One region of the Vibrio artabrorum genome, then DNA from elsewhere that is predicted to be linked to it. Evidence: predicted binding sites of a transcription regulator. Region 1 holds the regulator's gene; the other holds the start of a gene.
What was found. Region 1 encodes MetJ, which represses methionine synthesis genes. Its sites were predicted from a motif close to TTAGACNTNTANANGTCTAA; they were not measured.
Positions count from the first base shown of each region.

Region 2: a site for MetJ is predicted at 1,684-1,703, ahead of metN (methionine ABC transporter ATP-binding protein MetN). Genes of this name have one in related genera too.

Region 1 is NZ_AP025458.1:2,781,703-2,785,919, forward strand. It holds gene OCU36_RS12630 (bifunctional aspartate kinase/homoserine dehydrogenase II) at 1-694, opposite strand, end outside; gene OCU36_RS12635 (O-succinylhomoserine (thiol)-lyase) at 697-1,878, opposite strand; gene metJ (met regulon transcriptional regulator MetJ) at 2,087-2,407, shown strand; gene OCU36_RS12645 (malic enzyme-like NAD(P)-binding protein) at 2,615-3,904, opposite strand.
Region 2 is NZ_AP025458.1:2,286,977-2,291,193, forward strand. It holds gene treR (trehalose operon repressor TreR) at 1-522, opposite strand, end outside; gene OCU36_RS10215 (MliC family protein) at 609-944, opposite strand; gene gmhB (D-glycero-beta-D-manno-heptose 1,7-bisphosphate 7-phosphatase) at 1,008-1,592, opposite strand; gene metN (methionine ABC transporter ATP-binding protein MetN) at 1,800-2,834, shown strand; gene OCU36_RS10230 (methionine ABC transporter permease) at 2,824-3,507, shown strand; gene OCU36_RS10235 (MetQ/NlpA family lipoprotein) at 3,590-4,217, shown strand, end outside.

The sequences.
Region 1 (4,217 bases):
GATCGGCGCTGTACACGCCAGCCACATCACTCCAAATGGTCACGCGCTCCACCTCAGCTAAAGCACCAATCACGGTCGCTGAGTAATCCGACCCATTACGACCAAGCAGTACCGTTTCGCCCTCACTGTTCTGAGCCATAAAGCCCGTAATCACCACACGGCAATGTGCATGCTGTGCCAGGACTTCTTTAATCAGAGGGTAAGAACGGGCACGGTCAACTTCCGGTTGAGCCCCCACGTCAGCTCGTAAAAAGGCACGCGCATCTTGAGCAACCGCTTGTAAGTCATGCTGGCACAACAAAGCCGCGAGTAGACGTGAAGACCAAACCTCACCGTGTCCAAGCACCTGGGCTTTTTGCGCTTCGCTCAAAGGGGCGGTTAGCTCACCCAAAGCGGTAAATTCCTGTTGAATGGTTGCCGTGAGCTGAATGGCAGCCTCACCTTCAAGCAGTGCTTCAATCAGTCCAAGCTGGAACTGACGAAGTGTTTGCAGACATTCATGTGCGATACGACCATCTTTATCAAGCGCTTCAACAAATTCAATCAAACGGTTGGTTGTTTTACCTGCGGCTGATACAACAACTAAGTCCGTTGCGGATGAGTAGTCTCTGAGAATATTGACCACACGTTGGTAACATTCAGGATTGGCTAAACTGCTACCACCAAATTTATGTAGCTGGCGAAAGTTTGTCATTATTAGGCCTCCCCTTCAGTGATAAAGTGCTGTGTTTTTTCAAAAGCTTGCTTGAGATCGTCAATGAGGTCTTCCGCATCTTCAAGGCCAACCGAAAGACGCAGCAGTTGCTGAGATACACCAGCCTCAGCCAATGCTTCTTCCCCCATAGCTCGGTGAGTCATAGACGCAGGATGACAAATCAGACTTTCAACACCGCCCAATGATTCTGCCAAAGAAAACAGCTCTAACTTATCAACAAAGTATTTAAGCGCTTCAAAAGAACCCGCAAATTCAAAACTCAACATACAACCAAAGCCCGATTGTTGTTTCTTTGCTATCTCGTGCCCCGGATGTTCAACAAGGCTTGGGTGATAAATAGTCCCCACCAGTTCTTGTTGTTGTAGGGCCGTCAGAATGTCACGAGAACTTTCTTCGTGAACACGCATACGCGCCCCCAACGTGCGAATACCACGGAGCGTCATGTAGCTATCAAATGGTGTGCCGGTCGCACCAATACAGTTGCCCCACCATGCTAGCTCTTCAGCATGCTCTTCTGTCTTAGTGACCACAACGCCACCAATCACATCTGAGTGTCCGTTGATGTACTTGGTTGTCGAGTGAATAACAAAATCAGCCCCCAGCTCTAATGGCTTTTGGAACACTGGGGTCAAAAATGTGTTGTCGACAGCAACCAGAGCACCCACTTCTTTCGCTTTACGGCAAGTTTCTGCAATATCAACCACACGAACCAATGGGTTCGATGGGGTTTCGATTAAGATCAACTTTGGCTTGAGCGCGATCGCCGCATCCAGTGCAACTTGATCCGATTGATCAACAAACAGAACGTTGAAATCACCTTTTAATGAGCGAGTGTTAAACAGACGGTAAGTACCACCGTAGCAATCGTGTGGTGCGATAATAAGATCATCACCACCTAGGAAAGCAGAAACCCATAAGTTAAGCGCCGAAGTACCACAGTTAGTGACAACCGCGCCTTTGCCCGACTCAAGCTCAAACAGTGCCGTTTCTAATAAACCGCGGTTTGGATTACCAGAACGAGTGTAATCGTACTTTGGCACTTCACCAAAAGCGGGAAAACCATAGTTAGTCGACAGATAAATAGGTGGGACAACGGCATGATGTTGCTTGTCTGACTCGATGCCCGTCCGTACTGCTATTGTTGCTGGCTTCCGGCTGCTCATAGGTGCTTCCTTACAAGTTTTGCGTCTGAGAATCACAGCGGCTGATCGGCATTTTGCGGCTGTGCTAGATATAGGTTATTCACTTTACTTCCATAAATGTGAGACGTCAACACTTCTAGACGTCCATATGTCTTTGCTTATGGCAGTAAATCCCGCTAAAATCACCACTATTAATTTATTCTAACAACTAAAGTGATGAAGGTACGCAATGGCCGACTGGAATGGTGAATACATAAGCCCATATGCTGAGCATGGAAAGAAAAGCGAACAAGTAAAGAAGATTACAGTTTCTATCCCTCTAAAAGTGTTAAAGGTTCTGACTGACGAGCGAACTCGCCGCCAGATTAATAACCTACGCCATGCCACAAACAGTGAGCTACTGTGCGAAGCCTTTCTACATGCGTACACAGGCCAACCACTACCTACGGATGAAGACCTTCGTAAAGATCGTCCTGACGATATCCCTGCTGAAGTGAAAAAACTGATGACAGAAATGGGCATCGAATTCGAAGCGTTTGACGAAGAATAAAAACAACTCAGTCACTGCCTTCATTATTGATTCGCTATCGCTGAACTCTATTTTTTGCATCACTGACTAGTTTTATCAGTGTGCTGTGAATCAGAGACATAAAAAAACCGACTCCCGATGAGTCGGTTTTTTATTATTCGTTTTCGTCTCGATAACGAAACGACGATATCAGACAACTATGTCATCCAGTTTCTATACTATATGTCTCTATGCCATATAATTAGCTGGCATCTCGATACGAGCTACGCCAGATTCAACCGCCGCTTCCGCTACAGCTCGTGCTACGCGAGGAAGTAGACGTGGGTCCATTGGCTTAGGAATGATGTAACCCTTACCAAACTCCAGTGTAGTCTCACCGGCAGCTGCCAATACTTCAGCTGGAACGTCTTCTTTTGCCAGTTCACGAATCGCTTTCACCGCCGCCAGCTTCATTTCGTCATTGATTTCGCTCGCACGTACGTCTAATGCACCACGGAAAATAAATGGGAAACACAGTACGTTGTTGACTTGGTTAGGGTAGTCACTGCGGCCTGTCCCCATGATTAGGTCAGAACGGACTTCGTGTGCAAGCTCAGGCTTGATCTCTGGGTCTGGGTTTGAACATGCAAACACAACGGGATTATCAGCCATCAGCGTTAGAGCTTCAGCAGGCAGTAGGTTAGGCCCCGATACACCCAAGAACAGGTCTGCGCCTTCGATAACCTCTTCAAGCGTGCGCTTGTCCGTGTTGTTTGCGAACAGCGCTTTGTATTCATTTAGGTCATCACGACGTGTATGGATCACCCCTTTACGGTCAAGCATGTAGATTTTTTCACGCTGAGCGCCACATTTAATCAGTAGTTCCATGCATGCTACAGCCGCTGCGCCAGCACCCAAACAGACGATCTTACACTCTTCAAGCTCCTTACCTTGAAGTTCAATCGCATTCAGCATACCCGCAGCCGTTACAATCGCCGTACCGTGTTGGTCATCATGAAATACCGGTACATCACAACGTTCAATCAGGCGACGTTCAATCTCAAAACAGTCTGGGGCTTTGATGTCTTCCAGGTTAATACCGCCGAATGTATCTGCGATATTCGCAACCGTATCAACGAACTCATCGATTGTGCGGTGTTTTACTTCAATATCGATAGAATCTAAACCAGCAAAACGCTTAAACAGGAGCGCTTTACCTTCCATAACAGGTTTAGAAGCAATAGGGCCAAGGTTACCGAGACCAAGAATCGCCGTACCGTTAGAGATAACAGCAACCATATTGCCTTTACCTGTGTACTTATAAACGTTATCGACGTTCTGTGCGATCTCGCGAACAGGCTCAGCCACGCCAGGGCTGTATGCAAGTGCCAGATCTTCTGCAGAGTTTGCAGGCTTCGTCAGGGCGACGGCAATTTTACCTGGCATTGGGAACTCATGGTAATCAAGAGCTTGCTGACGGAATTGTTCTTGAGGTGATAAATCTTGAGAGGATTGAGCTTGGCGGCTGTCTTCAGACATGGGTGTTAGTTCCTAGGATATTATTATTTGGGGGATCTTGTTCATGTTAATGGATGTACTTCAAAGTTCCTAGATGGCTACAGCTTCTGTCTCATTAAAAAACGAGATTTCACTACTAATAAGACCAGTGAGCAGTTGAAATTACTGCCACTTGTTGAACTTTTGAACGGATACTTATCGTGCATAATATGGGAAGCACATATAAGAATAAGCCTTCGCCATTGATGATGAATTGGCGCAGAATTCGAGCGGCCTAATATTCATGGCTTTCTCAAAGGCTAAACAACAAAAAAGGACACCGAAGTGTCCTTTT
Region 2 (4,217 bases), 490 kb from region 1:
CCCCTGCTCTGACAAATGGGTCAACGCACTATTGATCACCTGCTGGTTATCATAGTTAATCGACGTTACATTCTCAGTATCTAGGGCTATCACCACAGCTTTGTGTTCCCAAGCTTCAATTGCCGGAATATCACAGTCAGTAAAACCAAACACGATAATCCCATCCACATTACGACGCTTGAGAACCTGTAGGTGCTCATTGGCTTTTTCTCTATCGAGTTGGCTTTCCATGATCAAGACATCGTAATCCGCTCGATACAGCTCAGCCAGCATTGTACTTACCGCTTTATTTTCTGAGGGCGAGTCCAAACGAGAAATGATGACACCGATAACTTTTTGACTGCCACCACGCATCGACTGCGCAGACTTAGAAGGCGTGTACCCTGACTCTTGAATGACTCTTTCTACCCTTTCGCGGGTTTCAGCTTTCACTTTTGGATCGTTGGTCAAAACGCGTGATACCGTTGATTTACCAACACCGGACAGCTTAGCAATATCGAGGATAGTGAGTTTTTTGCTCATAAAAGTCTAATGTTAAAGGAAAGAGAAGAAAAAGTGAGGGCAATCCCTCACTTAACTGTTTGTAAATCTTAGAAGTTAACTATGACTTACTTTCGACAATTTTTATAGACGACACGACCAAGTTCTAGACGTGCGTTGTCACCTTTAGTGCGTAAAGTGACACTATTGATCAGTTCAGAGGTGCCATCATCTAAGATGTACTTCGTTCCTGAACCTGCCGTTATTTGAGTGAGACGATATTCATTCTCAGGCAAACGTAATACCGCTTTTTCATTACCAAGGTAAGCGACCTTAAATGAAGCGTCAGACTCACATTGATAAGTCACGAATTGATCGTCCGATACTGCACCATCAGGCGCTGCGGATTTAGAACACCCGAATAACGCTACCGTACATAGAGATGCTATCAACAATGCTTTCATACTGCGTTCCTCATCTTTATATAGTGAACAACACTTATATCTAAGTGAAAGAGACTTAGTGCCTTAACCTTTTAAGAATGCTGGTACATCTTTAATACTGTCAAGCACAACACTTGCAAGTGCCTCACCCTTTTCAGTTATTGGCTTACCGGTTCTTACCAGTACTTTTGTGCCAACACCTGCCGCTTCTGCAGCCATCATGTCTTCCGCTTTATCGCCGATCATGACCGAGTTAGCCATATCAATCTTCAGAAAGTCACGAGCAGAAATGAACATGCCTGGCTTTGGCTTACGACATTCACAATCTTGCTTGTAGTCACCAATACCGTGTTCAGCGTGATGCGGGCAGTAATAGATGCCATCAAGCTCAACGCCGTTATCGACAAAGTTCCAATCCATCCACTGCGTCAAAGAAAGAAAACGGTCTTCACTAAACATGCCGCGAGCAATACCAGATTGGTTGGTCACTAGCACCAATAAATAACCCATATCTTTAAACGCTTTCGCCGCTTCAAACACACCATCGATGTATTCAAAGTCATGCTCATCATGTACGTAGCCGTGGTCGACGTTAATCACACCATCACGATCTAAAAAAACAGCAGGTTTAGACAAAATTTTGTTCTCTATCAACTCTCTATTAATCATTAATTATTACACGCTTTATTTGCTTCATCACTATCTATTTAGTTTTGCGTTCGTTAACGATTTGTTTCAAGCTTAACCATACAATCGACGTTTAGCCGTCTAGACGTAAAAATATCTATTGACTTAGATCATAGAACACCATAGCATCGTCTGTAAATCGAGCGAGCTATCGACATATTATTCTGTTTCACCTGCACGAGTTTTTCTATGATTAAAGTGAATCAAGTCAACAAGGTTTTTTATCAAGGTACTAAAGAAATCAATGCCTTAATAGATATCAACCTTCATATACCTCAAGGTCAAATCTTTGGAGTCATCGGCTCTTCAGGTGCTGGGAAAAGCACCCTGATCCGTTGTGTCAACATGTTGGAAGCTCCGACTTCCGGTGAAGTGATTGTTGACGGTATCGACCTGACAAAACTCAGTAAATCAGAACTTAGCGAAGCACGCCGTAACATCGGCATGATATTCCAGCACTTCAACCTGCTCTCTTCCCGTACTGTCTTTAATAATATAGCACTGCCCTTAGAGCTTGCTGGTAAAGATAAAGCGGTTATTGAAACAAAAGTAAGCGAGTTACTTGCACTGGTTGGCCTTGCTGATAAGCGTGATACTTATCCTTCAAACCTAAGTGGTGGTCAAAAACAGCGTGTGGCGATTGCGCGTGCACTCGCGTCAGACCCAAAAGTACTGCTATGTGATGAAGCAACGAGCGCATTGGATCCAGCAACAACTCAATCAATTCTTGAGCTGCTGCGTGAAATCAACCGTAAGTTAAATATCACTATCCTACTGATTACTCACGAGATGGATGTGGTTAAAAGCATTTGTCATCAAGTCGCGATCATTGGTGGTGGTGAGCTGGTCGAAAAAGGGACTGTGGGTGAAATATTTGCACACCCTAAAACGGAACTCGCTCATCAATTCATTCGCTCAACACTGGACTTGACGATTCCTGAAGACTACCAAGCGCGTTTACAACAAACTCGCGTCAACAGCAGCTACCCACTGGTACGCCTTGAGTTTACAGGTGCGACGGTTGATGCTCCGCTGATGACGCAAATTGCTCGTAAATTCAACATCGATGTCAGCATCCTAAGCTCTGACCTTGATTACGCCGGCGGTGTGAAGTTTGGCATGATGGTCGCAGAACTGTTCGGAAATGAAGCCGATGATAATGCTGCAATCCAATTCCTACGCGATAACAATGTAAAAGTAGAGGTGCTTGGTTATGTCCTTTAGTTTCAACGAGATTGCTGATTGGATCAGCCTTAACGGTAGCCTTCTATTGGGCGCAACGGGCGAAACACTTTACATGGTTGCAGTTGCAGGCATTGTAGGCTTCGCGGTTGGTATCCCACTGGGCGTGATTCTACACACAACCAAAAAAGGTGGCCTGTTAGAGAACACCAAGCTAAACAAAATTTTAGGTGCGATTGTGAATGTAGGTCGTTCCGTGCCTTTCTTAGTACTCATGGTTGCGATTATTCCACTGACTAAAATGCTGATTGGCACTTTCATTGGCACAACCGCAGCAATTGTACCTCTGACGATCGGTGCTATCCCATTCGTGGCTCGACTTATCGAAAGTGCACTACTTGAAGTACCAACCGGTCTTGTGGAAGCCGCTCAATCAATGGGCGCAACCCCTATGCAAATCATCAATAAGGTTCTGCTTCCAGAAGCACTACCGACGATCATCAACTCAGTAACGATTACGCTCGTGACTCTAGTGAGCTACTCAGCAATGGCTGGTACCGTGGGCGGTGGTGGCCTAGGTGATGTGGCAATTCGTTACGGATTCCACCGCTACGAGGTGACCATTATGGCCGTGACGGTAGTGATGTTGATTGTGCTGGTACAAATTATTCAATCAATCGGTGATGCATTGGTTCGCCGCGTTGATCACAGATAACGACTGACTGCGTTAATGTAACGTTACGAGGAACGTCAGTCGTCTGAATTAAATGACATCGATTTATTAAAAGGAGATTATTATGAAATTTAACCTTAAAGCTCTACTTGCTATCGCAGTAACAGCATCAGCGCTTGTTCTAGCAGGTTGTGGTGATAAAGAAGTGGACACTTCTAAAATAAAAGTTGGCGTAATGGCAGGTGCTGAAGCACAAGTGGCTGAAGTGGCTGCGAAAGTAGCAAAAGAGCAATATGGCTTGGATGTTGAACTGGTTACTTTTACTGATTATGTAACACCAAACGCTGCGTTGGATGATGGTTCTATCGACATCAACGCATTCCAACACGCACCCTATCTAAATCAGCAAATTGCCGACCGTGGTTACAAACTAACAATCGCTGGTAACACGTTTGTTTATCCAATTGCAGGTTACTCGAAAGAAGTGAAATCTGTAGACGAAATCCAAGACGGCTCTCGAATTGCGGTACCAAACGATCCAACCAATCTAGGTCGTTCACTACTACTTCTTGAGCAGCAAGGTCTGCTTACACTTCGTGAAGGTGCCGGTCTTCTAGCAACAGTACGTGACATCGTGAGCAACCCTAAGAATCTAACCATTGTTGAATTGGACGCTGCGCAACTACCACGCTCTCTTGATGATGTGACTCTGGCTATCATCAACACAACTTACGCGAGCTCTATCAACCTGA